4 regions of the Janthinobacterium sp. GW823-FHT06H09 genome follow, and region 4 is predicted to be linked to each of the others. Evidence: predicted binding sites of a transcription regulator. Region 4 holds the regulator's gene; each other region holds the start of a gene.

Region 1 (5,725 bases), on a different contig from region 4:
TGACGTCTTTTGCCGCTACCTGCTGGCCCACCGTTCGCAGCATATTGCCGCCGGCAATTTCTGGCGCCCCACCGTCGGTCGCCACGGCAGCCGCATGCCGGCCGTCAGCGAGGCCGCCCCGCCCGGTGACGAGGCGCAGGCGGGCTTGCTGTCGCATGCGCCGCTCAAGCTGGTGGCAGGTGAACTGCTGGGCGACGAGACGAAGAACCGCATGGCCAAATTGCTGTTTGCCACCAGCTACCTGGAATACTGCTCGTTCGGCAATAAACTCAATCTGCAGTTCGTCGAATTGCAGCGGCGGCAAAACATCGATCCGTATCTGGCGCACATCCACGGCCTGCATGACGAGGACGAGCGCTTCATCGGCTTTTTCACGGCCGCGACGATGGACGAGTTCCAGGCCTGCGGCGCCGTGTCATATTACCGTGACGATATGAAGGCGCTCGACGATGCGTATGACGCCTTCGTGCTCGCGCATGCGCGCGCCGACGACTGTTTCGTCAGCAGCCTGGCCATCGACGAGAAATACCGGGGGCAGGGTTTATTCAGGCAGATGTTCCATGAGATCCGCGACCTGGCCAGCCGCAAGGGCTGCGCGCGCATCACCCTGACGGTGTGGGAAAAGAGCGAAGCGCTGCAAGTGTATCTGCACAAGGGTTTTCGCAGCGTGGGCACGTTCGACTATGCCTACAGCCTGTTCTATGACCGGCTGCATTTCCTCGTGTATGAGGGAAACTGAGGGGAAACTGAGGGAGAGCAGGGGCGGCCGGCAGCCGCCCCGCGAGGGTGCCTACAAGGCCAGGAAGGCCAGGCCCGCCACGGCCGTCGGCAGCAGGGCGCCGGCCAGCAGGCCGACGGCGCCGATCGATTCATCCTTGAAGCCGCGGCGCAGCAGGGCCACGCCGGCCGGGTTCGGCGCATTGGCGATGACGGTCAGGCCGCCGCCGGCCACGGCGCCGGCCATCAGCATGTATTTCGCTTCGTCCGTCATGCCGACGATCAGCGAACCGAGGTAGGTGAGGGCTGCATTGTCGGTAATTGCCGTCAAGCCCAGGGCGCCGAAGAACAGGGCCAGCGGCTTCAGACTCGAGACGATCGGTTGCAGCCACCATTGCTGCATGCCGCCCAGTACCACCAGGCCGCCGAGGAAGAAGCCGACCAATAAACCCTCTTTCAGGATCAGCGGGCTTTGATAGCGCTCATACGCCTGCACGAAGCCGAGGAAGAACAGGAACAGGCCGATGAACAGCACGGGATGATGCGCCAGGGTGACGACGCCGGCCAGCACGATCATGTGCACGAGGCTGACGGCCAGCGGCACTTTCGGCGCTTCGACTTCACCGGCTTTCGGCTTGATGTCGGAGGTGTTGCTATGCAGGTATTTGCGCAGCAATATGCTTACGCCCGTGGCATTGACCAGCACGGCGATGGCGGCTTTCCAGCCGAAATGGGTGGCCATGAAGGCGCTGTCCCAGTTCCATGTGGTGGCTACCATCAGCACGGGCGGCGCCGCATACGAGGTGAGGGTGCCGCCGATGGAAACGTTGACGAACAGCACGCCCAAGGCGCCGTATTTCAGCCATTCAGGGATGCCCGGGCGGAAGATTTGCGGCGCCAGCATCAGCGCGGCCAGGGTCATGGCGGCCGGTTCCGTGATCAGGGAGCCCGTCAGGGGCACGAGCGCCAGGCCCAGCCAGACGAGGGCCAGTTCCGTGCGCAGCGGCATCACGCGTGCCACGCCTTTCAACAGGCGCTGCACGGCGTCGAGCACGGGGCGCGAGGCGGCCACGACCATGACGACGAAGACGAACAGCGGTTCCGTGTAATGGCGCGACTCGGCGTACTCGATGGCCGCATCGCTGCCCGAGACAAAGGCCATGATGATGATCAGGATGAAGGCCCAGAAGCCGAACACGACTTCCACTTCGCCCAGCAGATGCAGCAAGCCCGCATGGCGGGGGTGGCGCCGCGATAATGTTTCAAACGACTTGGCGGCGAAGGTGTGAATGAGCGCAAGGCCGAAGACGATGGCGCTGATGAGTTGGATGGTGGTCAAATGCGTTTCCTTATGGACGGAGGAAGCCGCCCGGTGCATTGCCGAGCGGTAAGGAGAGTGCTTATGGTACAGCAATCGATGCCAGAAACGGGGTTTTTCGGACATGGCGGAGCGGCCTGCGGGCAGGCGCTGCGCAGATAAGCCTTGCCAAAAGCGGGCCTGGATAGTACTGTATATGCATACAGTATTCATCTTGATATTCAATTATGCAACATTCCCAATTGATGGCGTCGCCGGAAGCCCTGCATCCGTCTTTATGGCGCGCATCGCAGCTGGGCCAGGGCGCCGCGCGCTGCCTGGATACGGGCTTTGCCGCCCTGTCGGCGCAGCTGCCCGGCGGCGGCTGGCCCAGCGGCAGCCTCATCGATCTGCTGGTGCAGCAGCCGGGCAGCGGCGAATTGCGGCTGCTGGCGCCCGCGCTGGCGCAGCTGCCGGGCTTGCCCATCGTGCTGCTGCAGCCGCCCCATCCGCCGCAGGCGCTGGCCCTGGCCGCGCAGGGGCTGGCGCCGTCGCAATTGCTGTGGCTCAAAAGCGCCGGCAGCAAGGATGCCCTGTGGGCGGCCGAGAACATCTTGCGCAGCGGCACGTGCGGCGCCCTGCTGTTCTGGCAATCGCACGTGCGCGCGGACAGCCTGCGCCGGCTGCACCTGGCCGCGCAGTCGGGCAACACCCTGTTCTGCATGCTGCGCCCCTTGCACGGCGCGCAGGATGCGTCGCCCGCGCCCTTGCGCCTGTCCGTGCGTCCGGCCGCCGGCGGCATCGAGATCGGCTTCATCAAGCGCCGGGGACCGCAGCGCGACGCGCCGTTGTTCCTGCCCCTGCAACCTCCTTCATTATTGCTGCGCCATGCGACTCTGGATCGGCCTGTACCTGCCCCGGCTCCCGCTCGAAGTATTTTGCCCGCGCTGGTCGGCTGACAGCCTCGGCGTAGTACTGGAGCAGGAGCAAGTGATGGCCCTGTCGCCGCTGGCGCGGGCCGCCGGCATCCGGCCCGGCATGCGCCGCGCGGGCGCGCTGATGCTGGCGCCGCAGGCGCGTTTGCACGAGCGCTCGCCCGAGCTGGAAGCGCAGGCCCTGCAGGCGGTGGCGCTGGCGCTGCTGCAATATTCGCCGCTGGTGGCGCAGGGCGAGGAAGCGACCCTGCTCGTCGACGCGGGCGCCAGCCTGCGCCTGTTCGGCGGCGTGCGCGCCCTGTGCCGGCACATCGCGGCCAGCTTGCGCGCGCTCGGCTACACGGCCCAGCTGTCGTGCGCCCCCACGGCACGCGGTGCCTGGCTGCTGGCGCGCGCCGCTACGCGCCGGGGCCGGACCTTGAGCATGGCCAGCCTCGTGCGCCGCCTCGATGGCTTGCCGTGCGCCTTGCTGCCGCCCGCGCGCCCCTGGCTCGACTGGTTCGAGGGCATCGGCTGCCGCACCCTGGGGCAGCTGCGCCACTTGCCCCGGCCCGGCTTGCAGCGCCGCTGCGGCGGGGCCTTGCTGGACATGCTCGACGACGCGCATGGCCACAGCACGGAACTGTTCGTCTGGCTCGAAGCGCCGCCCACGTTCCGCGCCAGCCTGGAACTGTTCGACCGCGTGGAGCACGCCGACGCGCTGCTGTTCGGCGCGCGCCGCCTGCTGCAGCAAATGACGGGCTGGCTGTGCGCGCGGCAATTTGCCGTCGAGCGCATACAGCTGCTGCTGGCGCACGAGCGGGGCAGGGTGGCGCGCCCGCCCACCGTCATCGACTTGGCGCTGGGCGAAGCCGTCTGGCGCGACGAGCACTTGGTGCGTTTGCTCAAGGAACGCCTGGCGCAGCTGGCGCTGGAGGCGCCCGTGATCGGCCTGAGCCTGGAAGCGCTGCAGGTGCAAGCGATGGCGCCGCCCAGCGAGAGCCTGTTCCCCGAGCCGGGCGGCACGCCGCAGGAGCGCCAGCGCCTGCTGGAATTGCTGGTGGCGCGCCTGGGCACAGACAATGTCTTGCAGGCCGCACCGCGCGCCGATTACCGCCCCGAGGCGGCCAACCAGTGGCTGCCGCTGCCGGCCAGGGGCAGTGGCAAGAACGCGCCACCCGACTTGCCGCCCGGCTTGTCCGGCATGCCCCGTCCCGGCTGGCTGCTGGCCCAGCCCATTGCCCTCTTGATGCGCGAACACCGGCCCTTCTATGGCTCGCCCCTGAAAATGGTGTCCGTTGCCGAGCGCATCGAAGCGGGCTGGTGGGGCCAGTCGCAGGCGCGCGATTATTTTATTGCGGAAGGCCTCGACCACGCCCACTACTGGGTCTACCGCGAACGCATCGCCGGCAGCGGAGAAGACGCCGCGCCGCGCTGGTTTTTGCATGGCTTGTTTGGATGAAAGGGCTGTCCTGCTGAAACGGCCATGCTTGGCTATACTTGCTTTCTTGCGTCGCGTCTTTAATTGAAATGAAGGATATCCATGGTACCGCTTTCCGACTTCCCCATCACCCAAAAATGGCCTGCCCGGCACCCCGAGCGCCTGCAGCTGTACTCGCTGCCCACGCCGAACGGCATCAAGGTCTCGATCCTGTTGGAAGAGCTGGGCCTGGCGTACGAGCCGCACCTGGTCAGCTTCGAGCAAAACGACCAGCTGTCGCCCGCCTTCCTGTCCCTCAATCCGAACAACAAGATTCCCGCCATCCTCGACCCGGACGGTCCCGACGGCAAGCCGCTGGCCCTGTTCGAGTCGGGCGCCATCCTGCTGTACCTGGCGGAAAAGACGGGCAAGTTCCTGCCGCAGGACGCGGGCCTGCGCTATGAAACCATCCAATGGCTGATGTTCCAGATGGGCGGTATCGGCCCCATGTTCGGCCAGGTGGGCTTCTTCCACAAATTCGCCGGCAAGGAATACGAAGACAAGCGTCCGCTCGAACGCTACCTGGGCGAAGCGAAGCGTTTGCTGGGCGTGCTCGAGCAGCGCCTGCAGGGCCGCGACTGGATCATGGGCAGTCAGTACACGATTGCCGACATTGCCATCTTCCCGTGGGTGCGCTGCCTGGTGGGTTTCTATGGCGCGGGCGACCTGGTCGGTTTTGATAATTTCCCGAACGTGCAGCGCGCGCTGGACGCGTTCCTGGCCAGGCCAGCCGTTGCCAGGGGCGTGGATATTCCCAAGCGTGGTTAAAACAGGCGGCGGCCGGGCGGCGCTACAATGCGCCATCGGCCGCGCTGCGCGGCAGCTTTGATCTGAGACAATGAAATCCACCCGGCAAGATTTTCCCGGCGCCCACGGCCATGTGCTGGCGGCGCGCCTCGACGCGCCCGACGGCGCCATCCGCGCGTACGCGCTGTTCGCCCACTGTTTTACCTGCGGCAAGGATGTGCTGGCCGCGCGGCGCATCGCGCAAGGCTTGACGGAACACGGCATCGCCGTGCTGCGCTTCGACTTCACGGGACTGGGCGCCAGCGAAGGCGAGTTCGCCGCCACGAATTTCTCGTCGAACGTGGACGACCTGGTCGCGGCCGCCGATTTCCTGCGGGCAAAACATGCTGCGCCGCAATTGCTGATCGGCCACAGCCTGGGCGGCGCCGCCGTGCTGGCCGCTGCCGCGCACGTGCCGGAAGCGACGGCCATTGCCACCCTGGCCGCGCCGAGCACGCCCGCCTACGTGACGCGCATGTTCAGCGAGCATCTGGAGCGAATCGCCGCCGAAGGCGAAGCGCTGGTGCAGCT
Region 2 (5,725 bases), on a different contig from region 4:
CCATGATGAAGGCCAGGCCGTCGAAGCCGTTCAGGTACAGGCCGCCCGCCAGGCTGATGAAGCTGGCGGCCGAAATCCAGTCGGCGGCCGTGGCCATGCCGTTGAACATGGCCGGCACCCGGCGCCCCGCCACATAGTATTCGGTGACGTTCGAGGTGCGGCTGATGACGCCGATGGTGGCGTACAGCGTGATGGTGACGAGCATGAACAGGTAGCCGATCCACGCGCGCGGCATGCCTTCCTGTTCCAGCACCGACAGGGCCAGCAGGAAGGCGGCGAAACCGGCGGTAAACAGCAGGTAGTAGCGGCACAGGCGCGCAAAGAAGCTGCGCTGGCCGCTCATGCTTGCTCCTCGGCATGGAATTCCCGGTCCAGGCGCCGCATGCGCCAGGCATACAAGGCGATGATGGCCAGGTAGACGAGCGAGGCGCCCTGGGCCGCCATATAGAAGGGCAGGGGCCAGCCGAACAGGTTCAGGTGCAACAGCTCGCGCGCATAGAACACGGTCAGGAAGCCCGTCAGCAGCCAGACCAGCAGCAGGATGGCCGTCAGGCGCCGCGTCTTGCTCCAGTGCACATCGCGGCGCGCCTGCAGCTCGGGGCTGGGCGCGCGCGCGGGCTGCAGCGGCGTTGCGGAAAGGCTGGGTTTATCCATACGTGATGTCATCCTCTTCTGGCGCTTCCGGCAACAGCAGGGCGATGCTCAGGCGCAGCAGGGTGCCTGGCAGCTTCGGTGACGTGGCGCGCGGATTGTTAAAAATATCGACTTCGGCGCCATGCTGCTGCGCAATCTCGCGCACGATGGCCAGGCCCAGGCCGCTACCGTCGACATTGCTGCCAAGAATGCGGTAAAAGCGCTCGAACACGTGGGCCCGTTCTGCCGGCGCAATGCCGGGCCCCGTATCTTCCACTTCCAGGATGGCCAGTTCCAGGGTGCTGCGCACGCGCACCGTGACGCTGCCGCCAGCTGGCGTGTAGCGCAGGGCATTGTCGATCAGATTGCTCAGCAGCTCGCGCAGCATCATGGCATTGCCGGAAATCATGATCGAATACGCGGGCTGTTCGAAGCCCAGGTCGATATGCTGGGCAAACGAGGCTTGCACCCAGTCCTGCACCACGCCGCGCGCCAGTTCGCTCAGTTCGATCGGCTCGAACGCCGTGCCCGCCTGCGGCTGGTTTTCCGCGCGTGCCAGGGCCAGCAGCTGGTTGACCAGGCGCGTGGCCGCTTCCGAACTTTTTGCCAGCTGCAGCAGCGAGCGGTGAATCTCGTCGTGGTCGGTCTGGCGCAGGGCCAGCTCCGATTGCATGCGCATGCCGGCCAGCGGCGTCTTCATCTGGTGCGCCGCATCGGCGATGAAGCGTTTCTGCATGTCGATCGACAGCGACAGGCGCGCCAGCATCTCGTTGAGCGAACCAACCAGCGGCGTGATTTCCTCGGGCACCTGGCCCGATTCGATGGGAGATAAATCGTCGGGCGGCCGGGCGCGTATGCGTTCCTGCAATTGCGCCAGCGGCGACAAGCCGCGCGCCAGGGCAAACCAGACCAGGGCCAGGATCACGGGCAGGATGATGAACTGCGGCAAAATCACGCCCTTGATGATTTCATTGGCCAGCTGGGCGCGCTTTTCCAGCGTCTCGGCCACTTGCACCAGCGCGCGGTGCGGTTCATCGTCGTTGCCGGCGGGAATATCGAGATAGCTGAACGCCACGCGCACGGGCGTGCCGTGGATGGTGTCGTTGCGAAACAGCACCATGCCGCTGCGGTATTTGTCGGGGTCCTGCGGCGGCGGCAAGTCGCGGTCGCCGTCGAGGTATTCGCCGCGCGGACCCACCACCAGGTAATACAGGGTATCGACGTCGTCGCCGCGCAGGAAGTCGCGGCCCTTGTTATTGCTGTTCTTGTCCGGCACGCGGCGCAGCAGCGCGCCGTCGGCCTGCTTGACCTGTTGCGTCAGCACGGTGACGCTGTCTTCCAGCGCATGGTCGAACGGCTGATTGGCGATGCCCTTGGCCACCAGATAGGTGATGGCGATGCTCATCGGCCACAGCAGCAGCAGGGGCGCCAGCATCCAGTCGAGGATTTCGCCGAACAGCGAATGCTCGATGGTGTCGTCCTGCTCCGTCGTGGGCGGCTCGAACCAGTCGTCGTCGCCCGGCTCGTCCGCTGGCGCCTCGCGCGCCTTCACTTGCTGGCGGACCCGCTGGCCGGGGCTGCCGACTCGCCCGCTTCGGCGTTCAGGCGCGCCGCTTCCGAGTATTTTTCCAGGCAATAGCCAAGGCCGCGCACGGTGGCAATGCGCACGCCGCCCACCTCGATCTTCTTGCGCAGGCGGTGCACATACACTTCGATGGCGTTGTTCGACACTTCCTCGCCCCATTCGCACAGGTGGTCGACCAGCTGCTCTTTCGAGACGAGGCGGCCGGTGCGGCCCAGCAGGATTTCCAGCAAGCCCAGTTCGCGCGCCGACAGGTCGAGCATCTGGTCGTTGATGTAGGCGCTGCGCCCCACCTGGTCGTAGCTGAGGGGACCATGCTTGATGATGGTGGCGCCGCCGCCGGCGCCGCGGCGCGTCAGGGCGCGCACTCTTGCCTCCAGTTCCGACAGGGCGAACGGCTTGGCCATATAATCATCGGCACCGAGGTCGAGGCCATTCACGCGTTGTTCGATGGAATCGGCGGCCGTCAGGATCAGCACGGGCAGCAGCGAGGCGCGCGCGCGCAGGCGGCGCAGCACTTCCAGGCCGGACATCTTCGGCAGGCCCAGGTCGAGGATCAGCAGGTCGAATTCCTGGGTGGACAGGGCCGTATCGGCTTCCTGCCCATTTTTGACGCAGTCGATGGCATAGCCCGACTGGCGCAGCGAACGGGTCAGGCCATCGGCCAGTACGCTGTCATCTTCGGCAAGTAAAATACGCATGGTGAGACTTCCTCGGCTTGCGGCATAGAAGCTTGTATTGTGTTTCATTTCCCGCAAGGTGGCGAGTTTTTGTGAAAAACCAGGCTTGTATTGATCTGTTTCAAAACAAATCCACGTTCCGCTTGCATTGATCACTGTTTTTTTATACAGTACTGTCTGTGTAAAGAATTTAACCCACTGGCGCTATCGCAGGCTGCACGGTTCACGTAGATGCGTCACGTGAATCCGCAACTGTAGAACGGCTGAAAGAACATATGGACGATAAAAAAGCTGTAGTACCCGCATCGGAAAAAGCCAAGGCGCTCGCCGCCGCACTGGCGCAGATCGAGAAGCAGTTTGGCAAAGGTTCGGTCATGCGCATGGATGCCAGCGCACCGATCGAAGAAGTGCAAGTCGTGTCGACCGGTTCGCTCGGCCTCGATATCGCGCTGGGCGTGGGCGGCTTGCCGCGCGGCCGCGTGGTGGAAATCTACGGTCCGGAATCGTCGGGTAAAACCACGCTGACCCTGCAAACCATCGCCGAAATGCAAAAACTGGGCGGCACTTGCGCCTTTATCGATGCCGAGCACGCGCTCGACGTCGGTTACGCGCAAAAGCTGGGCGTGAACCTGCATGAATTGCTGATCTCGCAACCGGACACGGGCGAGCAGGCACTGGAAATCTGCGACGCCCTCGTGCGTTCGGGCAGCGTCGACCTCGTCGTCATCGACTCCGTGGCCGCACTGACGCCACGCGCCGAGATCGAAGGCGACATGGGCGATTCCCTGCCAGGTTTGCAGGCGCGCCTGATGTCGCAAGCGCTGCGCAAGCTGACCGGTTCCATCAACCGCACGAATACCCTGGTCATCTTCATCAACCAGATCCGCATGAAGATCGGCGTGATGTTCGGTAGCCCTGAAACGACCACGGGCGGCAATGCGCTGAAATTCTACGCCTCCGTGCGCCTGGACATCCGCCGCACCGGCTCGATCAAGTCCGGCGATGAAGTGATCGGCAACGAAACCAAGGTCAAGGTCGTCAAGAACAAGATCGCGCCGCCGTTCAAGGAAGCGCACTTCGACATTCTGTACGGCGCCGGCACCTCGCGCGAAGGCGAAATCCTGGACCTGGGCTCGGATGCCAAGATCGTGGAAAAATCCGGTTCGTGGTACAGCTACAACGGCGAACGCATCGGCCAGGGCAAGGACAACGCCCGTGCCTTCCTGCAAGAGCGTCCGGCGCTGGCCCGCGAAATCGAAAACAAGGTCCGCGCTTCGCTGGGCGTGCGCGAACTGCCGCCGCTGGCCGCTGAAAAGCCGGAAAAAGCGGATAAGGCCGCCGACAAGGCTGCCAAGGCTGCGGAAACCAAGGCAGAGTAGGTCGGATTAGCGCGGCAAAGCCGCGCGTAATCCGACAGCACCACAGACATCAACAATGTTGTCGGATCAGACGTCAACAATGTTGTCGGATTACGGCCCAAGGGGCCTAATCCGACCTACGCATGGCTTGTTGCAAGGTGTGACCATGATCGCCGTCCCGCGCTGTTGCGCCGGGCGGCGATTGTGTTTGGGTGATGTGATCGTGGAATGAAAGACAAGGTGGGTGTATGGCCGCAGTACAACTAAGCCTGAAGGGCAGGGCGCTACGCTTTCTGTCGATGCGCGAACACAGCCGCATGGAATTGCGGCGCAAGCTGCAGCGCCATGCGCAGGAAGGCGACGACGTGGAAGCCTTGCTCGACAGCCTGGAACAAGCCAACTGGCTGTCGCAGGAGCGCTTTTCCGAGTCGCTGATCCACCGCCGCTCGGCCCGTTTCGGCAACAGCCGCATCATGGCGGAACTGCAAAGCCATGGCATCGGGGGAGAAGCGTTGCAGGAACTCAAGGCGGGCCTGGCCGAAGGGGAAGTGGCGCGCGCCTGCGAGGTGTGGCGCCGCAAGTTTGGTCAGGTGGCGCAGGATGCCGAGCAGCGCAACAAGCAGATGCGTTTTTTGATGCAGCGCGGCTTTTCGCAGCGCGCCGTGCAGGTGGCCTTGAAGGGGCTGGATCCCGACGAGGAATAGCTCATCCAGGGCTGCCCGGCCGCCACGCCGTGCCGCCAAGAACTGCGCTTTCAAACGTCGTCTGATTCCAGTATGGTGACGCCGCGCGATCGGGTATGCTGGCGCTCGAACGCTGTGCGATGCGCGCAGCACCACTGATCGTGACAGGATGCAAGATGAGCAACTGGAATGCCGGCTATGTGGCCGAAATCGCCTATACCTATGGCTATTACGAAGAATTGAACCCTCTGCGCCTGCGCCTGCCCTTGCTGGCCGCCGGCCTGGCCTTGCCGGCCAGCGGCACGGCTTGCGAGCTGGGCTTTGGCCAGGGCATCAGCGCCAACATCCATGCGGCGGCGTCCGCCACGCGCTGGCATGGCAATGATTTCAATCCGTCCCAGGCCGCCTTTGCGCAGGAGCTGGCCAACGCGGCCGACGCTGGCGCGCAGTTCACGGATGAATCGTTCGCGCAGTTTTGTTGCCGCGACGACTTGCCCGATTTCGACTTTATCTGCCTGCACGGGATCTGGAGCTGGGTTTCGGCGGAAAATCGCGCGCTCATCGTCGACTTCCTGCGGCGCAAGCTGAAGGTGGGCGGTGTCGTCTTCATCAGCTACAACACGCAGCCAGGCTGGGCCGCAATGATGCCGATGCGCGACTTGCTGGCCGAACATAGCCGCGTCATGAGCGCCCCGGGCCAGGGCGTGCTGGCCAGAGTCGCTGGCGCCATCGATTTCGTCGACAGGATGATCGCCACGCAACCGCGCTACCTGGATGCCAACCCGCAAC
Region 3 (5,725 bases), on a different contig from region 4:
GGCGCCCATCAGCAAGCCGCCTGCGCTGCCGCCCTGGATGATCAGGCGGTTCGGGCTGGTCCATTTTTCGCGCACCAGGTAGTCGGCGCTGTCGATGAAGTCATGGAAGGTGTTTTTCTTCTTCATCAGCATGCCGTCTTCATGCCACGCTTCGCCCATGTCGGTGCCGCCGCGGATATGCGCTTGCGCATAGATGACGCCGCGCTCCAGCAGGCTGATGCGACTGATGGAGAAAGTGGCTTCCGTGGAAATGCCATACGAGCCATACGAGTACAGCAGCAGCGGCGCGGAACCGTCGAGCTTGACGCCTTTCTTGTAGACGACCCACAGCGGCACTTGCACGCCATCGCGCGCTGTCACCCACAGGCGCTGCGTGGTGTAGCGGCTGCCGTCAAAGCCGCCGGCGATTTCCTGCTGCTTCAGTACCGTGCGCTGGCCATCCTTCATGCTGACATCGATGATGGTGGGCGGCGTGACGGGCGACTGGTACGACATGCGAAATTGCGTGGCGGAAAATTCCGGCGTACCGACGGACGTGGCCAGGTAGACGGGGTCGTCGAACTGCACGGTCTTCCAGTTCTTGTGCGCAAAATCATGGATGCGCGCGCGGTTCAGGGCGCGCGCCTTTTCCATCACCACCAGATAGCCCTGGAAGACGTCGATGGACTGGATCACGGCATCCTTGTTGTGCGGCACGACGGGTTTCCAGTGTTTCGGCTGCGGGGTGCTCAATGGCGCGCTGACGACGCGGAAATTCTTCGCATCCTTGTTGGTCAGGATGTACAGCTGGCCGTCGCGGTGTTCGACGACGTAGCGGTGGCCTTTTTCGCGTTTCAGTACGCTCTGGAAACTGCCTTGCGGCTTGTTCGTTGGCAACAGCAGCACTTCGCTCGTATCCGTGCTGCGCGCCGTGAGCACAAAGTAGCGCTGGTCGCGCGTGCGGCTCACGCCGATGGCGAATTGCTCTACCGGCTCGTGATAGACCTGCTGCGGCATGCCGCCCAAGGCCAGGCGGAACAAGCGGTCAGCGCGCTTGGTGGTGGCGTCTTCCTGCGTCAGCATCAGGGTGGCGTTGTCGGCCGCCCAGGCCAGGGATGTGACGCGCGGCATGCTGTCGCCCAGCAACTTGCCTGTCTTCAAATCCTTGACATGCAGCGCGTACTGGCGGAAACCCGTCGTGTCGGTGGTGTAGGCCAGCAATTGTTCGTTCGGGCTGATGGCAAACGCGCGCACGGCAAAAAATTTGTGGCCTTCGGCCAGTTGATTCTGATCCAGCAAGATTTCTTCAAGCGCCTGCGCATCGTAGGCGCCGCTGGTGCCGACGGGGCGGCGGCAGTGAATCGGATACTGCTTGCCCGCTTCCGTGCGCGTGTAATAGTAGAAATTGCCCTGGCGCGCAGGCACGGACAGGTCCACTTCCTGCATGCGTCCCTTGATTTCCGCAGTCAGCTTGTCGGCCAGCGGCTGGATCGGGGCCGTGACGGCCGCCGTATAGGCGTTTTCCGCATTCAGGTAGTCGATCACGGCAGGATCGGTCTTCTTTTGCAGCCAGCGGTAGTCGTCCGTAACCACGGTGCCGTGGCGCGTTTTCTGCCAGGCCGTCTTGGCGGCGATGGGTGCGGTGGCGTCGGCGGCCTGCGCGGATGGCGCCAGCGTGGACAGCAGGATGGATGAGCAGACGGCCAGGCGGCGCAAAGCTTGATGTGCTGTAGACAAGGCAACTCCTTTTATAGTCGTGTCAGGATTGTAATCTTGCTATTGAGAAAAGCAACTGCGGAGCGCGTGCGTTTCAACTTGCATCCATGGGCATTTCCAGCGATACTGTATATAACTACAGTATCCCGCCGCGAGGTGTCCTTGACCACATCTGCCCCTACATTGCCTGAACCGCGCCGCTGGATAGCCCATCTGGACATGGATGCCTTTTTCGCCTCCGTGGAACTGTTGAAATATCCGGAATTGCGCGGCGAAGCCGTCGTCATCGGCGGCGGACGCTTGCAGCAACCCCTGTTGCAGGAAGACGGCACGCGGCAATTCGCGCGCATGCGCGACTACGTGGGGCGCGGCGTCGTCACCACGTCGACCTATGCGGCGCGCAAGTTTGGCGTGTTTTCCGCCATGGGCATCATGAAGGCGGCGAAACTGGCGCCCGACAGCATCCTGCTGCCGGCCGATTTCGAGGCTTACCGCGAGTATTCGGCCCGCTTCAAGCAGGCAGTGGCCCAGCTGTGCCCCATCATCCAGAACGTGGGCATCGATGAAATCTATGTCGACCTGACCGAATACGGCGAGCAGGCACCGGCCATGGCGGCGCGCCTGAAGGCGGCCGTGTTCGAGGCGACGGGCCTGTCGTGCTCGATCGGCCTGGCGCCGAACAAATTGCTGGCAAAAATCTGTTCCGACCTGGAAAAACCCGACGGGCTCACCATTTTGTCGCCCGAGGATGTGGAAACGCGCGTGTGGCCCTTGCCGGCGAAAAAGATCAATGGCATCGGCCCGAAAGCCACGGCCAAGCTGGAAGCGCTGGGCATTATCACCATCGGCGAGCTGGCGCAAGCCGACATGGCCATGCTGCGCACGCAGTTCGGCGACCTGTACACGGGCTGGCTGCGCCAGGCGGCGCTGGGCATCGATGAGCGGCCCGTGCAGACGAGCCGGGAAACCAAGTCCGTCAGCCGCGAAACGACGTTCGAGCGCGACTTGCAGGTGGTGCGCGACCGCGCCACGCTGTCGGAAAAGCTGGAAAGCCTTTGCACGCGCGTGGCGGGCGACCTCGACAAGCAGTCGCTGGCGGGGCGCACGGTGGGCATCAAGCTGCGCTTCGAGGATTTCAGCACGGTCACGCGCGACATCACCCTGCCCAGTGCCACGGCGGACGCCGCCGCCATCCTGCGCGCCAGCCGCGACTGCTTGCGGCGCGTGCCATTTGACAAGAAAATCCGCCTGCTGGGCGTGCGCATCTCGACCTTGTCCGATCCGGCCGTCATGACGCGGCAGGCGCCAGCCCAGGCGGAGCTGTTTCCCGCCCTGTAGCGACATTCCCCATGCATCAACAACACCGCGCCAGTCCGCGCTTTTGACGGCATTCCCGTGTCGAAAGTGTAGAATGGCGTTCCCCTGGCACTACTGAAACAAACGGAAGACAAAAACTATGTGGTTCAAGAATCTTCAGATTTACCGCCTGCCCGCACCGTGGGCTTACACGCCAGAACAACTGGAAGAGGCCTTGTCCTCGAACAAATTTACGCCGGCGACCAGCATGGATCTGATGCGCCAGGGCTGGGATACGCCACGCCCGAACGGCGGCCTGGTCCACGTGGTCAACAAGCAAATGCTGATCTTGCTGGGCACGGAAAAGAAACTGCTGCCAGCCACCGTCATCAACCAGGTGGCCAAGGCCCGCGCCGCCGAGATGGAAGAAGCGCAAGGCTTTGCGCCTGGTAAAAAGGCCATGAAGGAATTGAAGGAACGCGTGGCCGACGAGCTGCTGCCGCGCGCCTTCAGCATCCGCAGCAACGTCTGGACGTGGATCGACCCCGTCAATGGCTGGCTGGTGGTCGATGCCGCCAGCCCGGCGAAGGCCGATGAAGTCATCAAGCTGCTGCTCAAAGCCGTCGACAAACTGCCGCTCGAAAGCCTGCGCGTGCAGCGCTCGCCCGTGGCGGTGATGACGGAGTGGCTGCAGGCGGACGACGCGCCGGCCGGCTTCACGGTCGACATGGATACGGAATTGCGCGCCACGGGCGAGAGCAAGGCTACCGTGCGCTACGTGCGCCACACCTTGGAAGCGGACGATGTGCGCCGCCACATCGCGGCCGGCAAGCAGTGCACGCGCCTGGCCATGACGTGGAACGACAAGATCTCGTTCGTGCTGACGGAGTCCTTGGCCATCAAGAGCGTCAAGCCGCTCGACGTGATCAAGGAAACGGAATCGAGCACGAAGAACGACGAAGAGCGTTTCGACGGCGACGTGATGCTGATGACGGGCGAGCTCTCCAAGCTGATGGCCGACGTGGTCGAAGCATTGGGCGGTGAAGCGACTGCATAAAAGCAGTTGTGCAGGTACGGAAAAGGAGCTGAGGCTCCTTTTTTTTCGCCTGTGCAATTTGCGGGCGCATAAAAAAAGCGCCTTGCACGGTGAAGTGCAAGGCGCTTTCGGACAAGCTAATTCAACACGTCAAATTAGAACTTGTAGTTGCCGGTGACGTAGAACGAACGCATCATCGGATCGGCGTAGCGTGGGTCGAAACCGATCTGGTGGCCCGACGAAGCGCGCAGCGACAGCGGCGGTGCACGGTCGAACAGGTTTTTGATGCCTGCGCGGATCGTGGTTTGCTTGTCAAAGGCGAAACGTGCTTGCCAGTCGAACGTCGTGTACGACGGTACTTGCAGGCGGAAGTTTTTCTCTTCTTTTTGGGTCGCCAGGTTGTACACGGTAGCGGGAGCATCGGTGTAGCCGTTACGGTAGTTAACCGTGACCGTGTTGCTCAGGCGGCCCGTATCGAGGGTCGTCGTCAGCTTCATCAGGTTGCGGAACGTGACTTCGTTGGTGTCGCCGAAGAAGTTCATGTTGCTGGTGAACACATTGTCGCTACCGGCTTTGGTGTAGTTGGCGTGCAACATGTGCGTACCGCTCAATTGGGCGGTCAGCTTGCCGAAAGAAAACTTGTGGTTGGCCGACAGATCCCAGTCGATACCACGGTATTCCTTCTTGCCGATGTTGACCGACAGTTTCTTGAACGCGTAGTAAGCGATGCCGGTCGATGGCTCGATGTATTCACCGAAGCTCGATGCATACTTGACCGGATCGGCAAATGCTTGCTCTTCGGATACTTCCGACACGGCATTGCGCAATTTCACATCCCACAGGTCGGCGCCGAACGAGAATGCCGAGCTAGGCTCGACACGGAAGCCCAGGGTGAACTGCTTCGATTTTTCCGATTGCAGATCCGGGTTGCCTTGCGATACCGCGTTGTATTGCGTTGCTTCCGCGCGGCACAGTGCGTTACCTGGGTATGGGCAGTCAAATTTCTTGGCGGTAAAGCCGGCGTTGACCAGTGGCTGAGCGATGTCCAGCATGCTTGGCGCCTTGAAGCCCGTGCCGTAGGAACCGCGGATCAGCACGGTCTGTACCGGCTGCCAGCGTGCCGATACCTTGTAGGTATTGGCGCTGTCTTTTTTGCCGACAGTTTTGTTGTTCAGCTTGTCATCGATCGCCTTGACAGCATCGTAACGGCCGCCGACGGTCATTTCGAACGACTTGGTCAGCGGTGCCAGCAACTCGACGAAGGCGCCGTAGGTGTCGCGGCTCATGTCGTAGGCTGGCTTGGTGTTGAAGCTGTAGATGTCGTCGCCGGTGGCGCCTGGCGATTGCTCATACGTATAGGTGCGGTAGTCGCCGCCGATACCGAGGCTGGCCTTGCCGCCTGGCAGGCTGAACAATTCACGCGAGCCGTGCGTGTCGATGCCGCGCATCGTGGTCGATGCGGTGCGCACGGAGCCGACGAATTGCGCGCCAGCGACCTGTGCTTGCACGGATGGCTTTTGTGTCGCAGCAAAAGGATTGAAGTCCGGATTGGCCAGGATATTCTTGAATTCCTGGCTCTTCTGGTAACCGCCCGTGTAGCGCTCGTCGATCGAGTTTTGCGACCAGGTCAGGCCGCTTTCGAAGTTCCACGCGCCCAGTTCGCCTTCCACACCGACGACCATGTGTTTGGTTTCGGTG
Region 4 (5,725 bases):
CCAGAAGCTCAACGCGATCCCGTCCGAATTCAAGGATAAAGTGGTCTTGCTCGTCGACGATTCCATCGTGCGCGGCACCACCAGCCGTGAAATCGTGCAGATGGCGCGTGAAGCGGGCGCGACGAAAGTCATCTTCGCCTCGGCCGCGCCGCCGGTCATCTATCCGAACGTGTACGGCATCGACATGCCGACGCGCGACGAGCTGATCGCCTACGGCCGCACGACGGAAGAAGTGTGCCGCGAAATCACGGCCGATTACCTGGTCTACCAGGATATCGGCGCGCTCAAGCAGGCGATCGCCGACGTCAACCCGGCCCTGACCAACTTCGAGGCCTCGTGCTTCGACGGCGTCTACGTGACGGGCGACGTGTCGCAGGAATACCTGGACCGTCTGGAATATGCGCGCCACCATCCGAAGGCGGCAGCGCCCGAAGATACGCCGCGTTCCCAGCTGAACCTGAACCTGGCAACGACAGAAGCGTAATTATCTTGCCCGGCTAGCGCCGGGCTTTTTTTGCTCCGCGATCATGAACGATAAAAAAAACTACGGCTTTACCACCACCATCCTGCATAACGACCGCCGCAAGGGCATCGAGCATGGGTCGCTGCACAAGCCCGTGCACACTTCCGTCGCCTTCGGCTACGGCGATGCGCGCCAGCTCGCTTCCGTATTCCAGGGCAAGGAGCCCGGTTTCCGCTATGGCCGCCAGGGCAACCCCACCGTGTCCGCGCTGGAAGACAAGGTCAACAAGATGGAAGACGGCGTGGCGACCTTGTGCTTCGCCACCGGCATGGGCGCCATCGGCGCCGTGGTGCAGTCGCTGCTGCGCGCGGGCGACCATGTCGTCTCGTCGGCCTTTTTGTTCGGCAATACCAACAGCCTGTGGCAAACGGTGACGGGGCAGGGCATCGCCGTATCGTTCGTCGACGCCACCGAGGTAGCCAACGTGGCGGCCGCCATCACGCCTGCCACGCGCATCGTGTTCGTGGAAACCATCGCCAATCCGCGCACGCAGATCGCCGACCTGAAAAAAATCGGTGACCTGTGCCGCGAAAAGGGCATCCTGTACATCGTCGACAACACGATGACGACGCCGTATTTGTTCCGCCCGAAAGCCGTGGGCGCGGGCCTCGTGGTCAACGCCTTGACGAAATCCATTGGCGGCCACGGCAATGCGCTGGGCGGCAGCTTGACGGACACGGGCGTGTTCGACTGGACGCAGTATCCGAATATTTTCGAGAACTACAAGAAGGCGGCGCCCGCGCAGTGGGGCATCGCGCAAATCCGTGCCAAGGCCTTGCGCGACTTCGGCGCCTCGCTGGGTCCGGAAGCGGCGCACCACATCGCCGTCGGCGCGGAAACCATGGCCTTGCGCATGGACCGCACCTGCTCGAACGCCCTGGCGCTGGCCACCATGTTGCAGGCCGACCCGAGAGTGGCGGCCGTGCATTACCCGGGCTTGGCGTTGCACCCGCAGCACGCCTTGGCGAGCGACCTGTTCCGCAGCTATGGTTCGCTGTTCAGCTTTGAATTGAAGGATGGCATCGATTGCTTCGATTTCCTCAATCGTTTGAATTTGGCCATTCCAGCGAGCAACCTCGGCGACACGCGTACCCTGGTCATTCCCGTCGCCCACACGATCTTCTATGAGATGGGCGCCGAGCGCCGCGCCAGCATGGGCATCGCCGAATCGCTGATCCGCGTCTCCGTCGGTATCGAGGATGAGGTGGATCTGCTCGAGGATTTCCGCCAGGCACTCGATGTATAAGTCGCCGGACAAATGAAAAGGGCCGCAACAGTCATGCTGTTGCGGCCCTTTGTTCGTGCAGTCGTTTAATGCCAGCTGCGCATCAGTCCCACAGCCAGGCCTTCCAGGGCGAATTCATCTTTCGGCAGCAGTTCGATGACGGAAACTTAGGTGTCAGGCATGAGAAGGGGCCGCAACTAAAAACTGGGGTCAGACCCGGCGGGTCTGACCCCGGCATGCAACTTAATGCCAGCTGCGCATGAGTCCGACGGCCAGGCCTTCCAGGGCAAATTCATCTTCCGGCGACACGGTGATGACCTTGAAGTCGGGGTTTTCCGGCAGCAATTCGATGACGGAACCCGTCTTCTTGTAGCGCTTGACCGTGACTTCGTCGCCGATGCGGGCCACGACGATCTGGCCATTCTTGGCGCTGTCGACCTTCTTGACGGCCAGTAAATCGCCATCCATGATGCCGGCGTCGCGCATGGACCAGCCGCGTACCTTCAGCAGGAAGTCGGGCTTGGCCGAAAACAGGGCGGGGTCCACGTTGTAGCTCGCTTCCAGGTTTTCCTGGGCCAGGATGGGCGAACCGGCGGCCACCCTGCCGATCAGGGGCAGCGACATCAGCAGCGCCGCCGGCACTTTCGATGGCGGCGCTTCGGCTGCCGCGCCGATCAGGCGGATGCCGCGCGAGGTGCCGGGCGAAATCTCGATCGCGCCCTTGCGGGCCAGGGCCTGCAAATGCTCCTCGGCCGCATTGGCCGATTTGAAACCCAGTTCATTGGCAATTTCGGCACGGGTGGGAGGAAAGCCCGTGTTTTCAATCGCGTCCTTGATCAGGTTCAGGATTTGTTCTTGTCGTGCTGTCAGCTTGATCATGAGCGGTGGGTGCATACTAAAATGCTGTCTATATGAACAGTCTGTATTTTTGTACAGTATCGCCCACTATGCAAGGGGATTTCCGTGTTTTCGGCGAATTTCGCAAGAAATACTTGTTCCCGGTCGAAAAGCACGGTGGCGCGCGGGCTTTTCGGGCGCTGGCGCAAGCAATGATTGAAACGTTTGCAAAAGGCGGTTATAATCTTCGGCTGACCTTCCCACACCCGTCTTGACGCCGGGGTGGGCGATTATCAATCCGACCTGAAGGAGTTTGCATGCGTCATTATGAAATAGTCTTTATCGTCCATCCGGACCAAAGCGAGCAAGTGCCCGCGATGATCGAACGCTACAAAGCCAGCGTAACCACCCGCGGCGGTTCGGTTCACCGCGTGGAAGATTGGGGCCGCCGTCAAATGGCTTACTCGATCCAAAAGCTGCCTAAAGCACACTACATCTGCCTGAACATCGAATGCGACAACGAGACCCTGGTCGAGTTGGAAACAGCATTCAAATTCAATGATGCCGTGTTGCGTCACCTGACCGTTAAAATGAAGAAAGCTGAAACAGCTCCTTCGCCGATGATGAAATCGGTACAACGCGAAGACGCGGCCAAAAGCCACCGCACCGAAGCACCAGCAGCCGCTCCAGCCGCAGCAGCAGCTTAATTCTTGACCAGGATCGTGCGCTGAACCAGCTACAAGTCACCGCCATCATTGCCGAGCGCGAAATATTGCGCTATACCCCGGCAGGGCTGCCGATTGTGAATGCAGTATTGCAACACAGTTCGCAGCAGATGGAAGCAGGGATTGCCCGTTTGACCGAGTTTGATGTTGCCGCGCTAGCCGCTGGCGAAATTTCAGGCCGGTTCAGTCAGGCAAGCTTGGGCGGGGTGTATCAGTTCACGGGTTTCCTGGCCAGGAAGAGCCGCAACAGCAAGAGTTTGGTGTTTCACATCATTGATTTTAGTGCAGTCAATTCTGACTAGCGCATTTTAGATACAGGAGCCTGACATGGCATTCGGTAAAAAGTTCGACAAAAATAAGCTCAAGCTTAAAGAAAAACGCAAACAGCAAAACCCTTTGTTCAAACGTAAGAAGTTCTGCCGCTTCACGGCAGCTCACGTTGAGCAAGTCGACTACAAAGACGTCGACACGCTGAAAGACTTCGTCCAGGAAAACGGCAAGATCATGCCAGCACGCCTGACCGGTACCAAAGCGCACTACCAGCGCCAAGTCGACACCGCAATCAAGCGCGCTCGCTTCCTCGCGCTGCTGCCATACACCGATCTGCACCACGCTTAATCGGTCAGATATTCCTGGAGAAGAACTATGCAAATCATTCTGTTAGAAAAAGTTGTAAACGTCGGTAACCTCGGCGAAGTCGTCAAAGTCAAAGACGGTTACGCACGTAACTTCCTGATCCCGCAACGCCTGGCACGTCGTGCTACGGCAACCGCTGTGGCTGAATTCGAAGTCAAGCGCGCCGAACTGGAAAAAGCTGCTGCCGCCAAACTGGCCGCATCGCAAGCCCAGGGCGAAAAACTGAGCGGCCTGACCGTTCAAGTTGCTCAAAAAGCTGGCGTCGATGGCCGTCTGTTCGGTTCCGTCACCAACTTCGACATCGCTGAAGCGCTGACCAAGCAAGGTTTTGCTGTTGAAAAAGCACAAATCCGCATGCCTACCGGCCCGCTGAAGATCGTTGGCGAGCACAACGTTTCGGTTGCTCTGCACACCGACGTGGTCGTGGAAGTTGTTATCGCTGTCGTTCCAGACGCGAACGCGTAATCGTCTGCGGGCCTGGCCCGCAAGCGCTGCCGCACTATGAAAAGCCGGGTTCGCCCGGCTTTTTTGTGGCCTTTTTTTCGCTCATTTTCAGCCCTTTATTTTTGCCGGCACGCCGAAGCGGGTATAATTCGCGCCATGAACGCCCCCTCTGATCCGCAACTGGATTCCCTCCGTATTCCGCCGCATTCGATCGAAGCAGAACAATCCGTTATCGGTGGTCTGCTGCGCGACAATGCCGCCTATGACCGCATCGCCGACTTCATGCATGCGGAGGATTTCTATCGCTATGACCATCGCATCATCTTCGAGCAAATCGTCAAGATGGTTAACGCTTCCAAGCCAGCCGATGTCATTACTGTTTTTGAAACCCTGACCCAGCTCGGCAAGGCCGATGACGTGGGCGGACTCGCTTACCTGAACGCCATGGCGCAAAACACGCCATCGGCCGCGAACATCCGGCGCTATGCCGAGATCGTGCGCGACCGCGGCGTGCTGCGCAAGCTCATTACCGTCGCGGACGATATCTCCGGCACGGCCTTCAGCCCGCAAGGCAAGGAAGTCAAGCAGATGCTTGACGAGGCCGAGTCGAAGATTTTCGCCATCGCCGAGGAAGGCGCGCGCGGCGCCCAGGGCTGGACCGCCATCCAGCCCCTGCTGACGCAGGTGGTCGAGCGCATCGACGAACTGTACAGCCGCGACAACCAGAGTGAAATCACGGGCGTGCCCACCGGTTTCATCGACCTCGACCGCATGACCTCGGGTCTGCAGCCGGGCGACCTGGTGATCGTGGCGGGCCGTCCGTCGATGGGCAAGACGGCGTTTTCCGTCAACATCGGCGAAAACGTGGCCATCGACAGCGGCTTGCCCGTGGCCGTGTTCTCGATGGAGATGGGCGGCGCCCAGCTGGCCATGCGTATGCTCGGCTCCGTCGGACAGCTGGACCAGCACCGCCTGCGCACGGGCCGCCTGAACGACGAAGACTGGCCGCGCCTGACGAATGCAATCCAGAAGATGAACGACGCGCAGTTGTACATCGATGAAACGCCGGCGCTCAATTCCATCGAATTGCGCGCCCGTTCGCGCCGTTTGTCGCGCCAGTGCGGCAAGCTGGGCCTGATCATCGTCGATTACTTGCAGCTGATGTCGGCCAATACGCCGGGCGACAACCGCGCCACGGAGATTTCCGAGATTTCGCGTGGCTTGAAAGGCCTGGCGAAAGAACTCGGTTGCCCCGTGATCGCGCTGTCACAGTTGAACCGCTCGCTGGAGCAACGCCCGAACAAGCGTCCCGTGATGTCCGACTTGCGCGAATCG

The links. The regulator LexA, encoded in region 4, represses DNA repair genes until DNA is damaged. The targets are predictions, from matches to a motif close to ACTGTATNNNNATACAGT.
Region 1: the regulator LexA is predicted to act here: its motif matches at 2,225-2,242, upstream of imuA (translesion DNA synthesis-associated protein ImuA).
Region 2: the regulator LexA is predicted to act here: its motif matches at 3,050-3,067, upstream of recA (recombinase RecA).
Region 3: the regulator LexA is predicted to act here: its motif matches at 1,821-1,838, upstream of dinB (DNA polymerase IV).

Annotation. Positions count from the first base shown of each region.
Region 1 is NZ_JBXAHC010000011.1:46,490-52,214, reverse strand. It holds gene AC1Q6X_RS19545 (GNAT family N-acetyltransferase) at 1-739, shown strand, start outside; gene AC1Q6X_RS19540 (putative Na+/H+ antiporter) at 791-2,056, opposite strand; gene imuA (translesion DNA synthesis-associated protein ImuA) at 2,263-2,973, shown strand; gene AC1Q6X_RS19530 (Y-family DNA polymerase) at 2,903-4,390, shown strand; gene AC1Q6X_RS19525 (glutathione S-transferase N-terminal domain-containing protein) at 4,472-5,176, shown strand; gene AC1Q6X_RS19520 (alpha/beta hydrolase family protein) at 5,247-5,725, shown strand, end outside.
Region 2 is NZ_JBXAHC010000007.1:223,317-229,041, forward strand. It holds gene AC1Q6X_RS14030 (sodium:solute symporter family protein) at 1-343, opposite strand, end outside; gene AC1Q6X_RS14035 (DUF4212 domain-containing protein) at 340-654, opposite strand; gene AC1Q6X_RS14040 (sensor histidine kinase) at 647-2,185, opposite strand; gene AC1Q6X_RS14045 (response regulator) at 2,182-2,916, opposite strand; gene recA (recombinase RecA) at 3,171-4,274, shown strand; gene recX (recombination regulator RecX) at 4,502-4,957, shown strand; gene AC1Q6X_RS14060 (methyltransferase regulatory domain-containing protein) at 5,113-5,725, shown strand, end outside.
Region 3 is NZ_JBXAHC010000017.1:712-6,436, forward strand. It holds gene AC1Q6X_RS23745 (S9 family peptidase) at 1-1,716, opposite strand, end outside; gene dinB (DNA polymerase IV) at 1,879-3,033, shown strand; gene AC1Q6X_RS23755 (recombination-associated protein RdgC) at 3,152-4,048, shown strand; gene AC1Q6X_RS23760 (TonB-dependent receptor) at 4,183-5,725, opposite strand, start outside.
Region 4 is NZ_JBXAHC010000001.1:476,504-482,228, reverse strand. It holds gene purF (amidophosphoribosyltransferase) at 1-484, shown strand, start outside; gene AC1Q6X_RS02290 (cystathionine gamma-synthase family protein) at 528-1,769, shown strand; gene lexA (transcriptional repressor LexA) at 1,992-2,627, opposite strand; gene AC1Q6X_RS02280 (hypothetical protein) at 2,660-2,860, shown strand; gene rpsF (30S ribosomal protein S6) at 2,903-3,292, shown strand; gene priB (primosomal replication protein N) at 3,313-3,612, shown strand; gene rpsR (30S ribosomal protein S18) at 3,638-3,928, shown strand; gene rplI (50S ribosomal protein L9) at 3,956-4,411, shown strand; gene AC1Q6X_RS02255 (replicative DNA helicase) at 4,547-5,725, shown strand, end outside.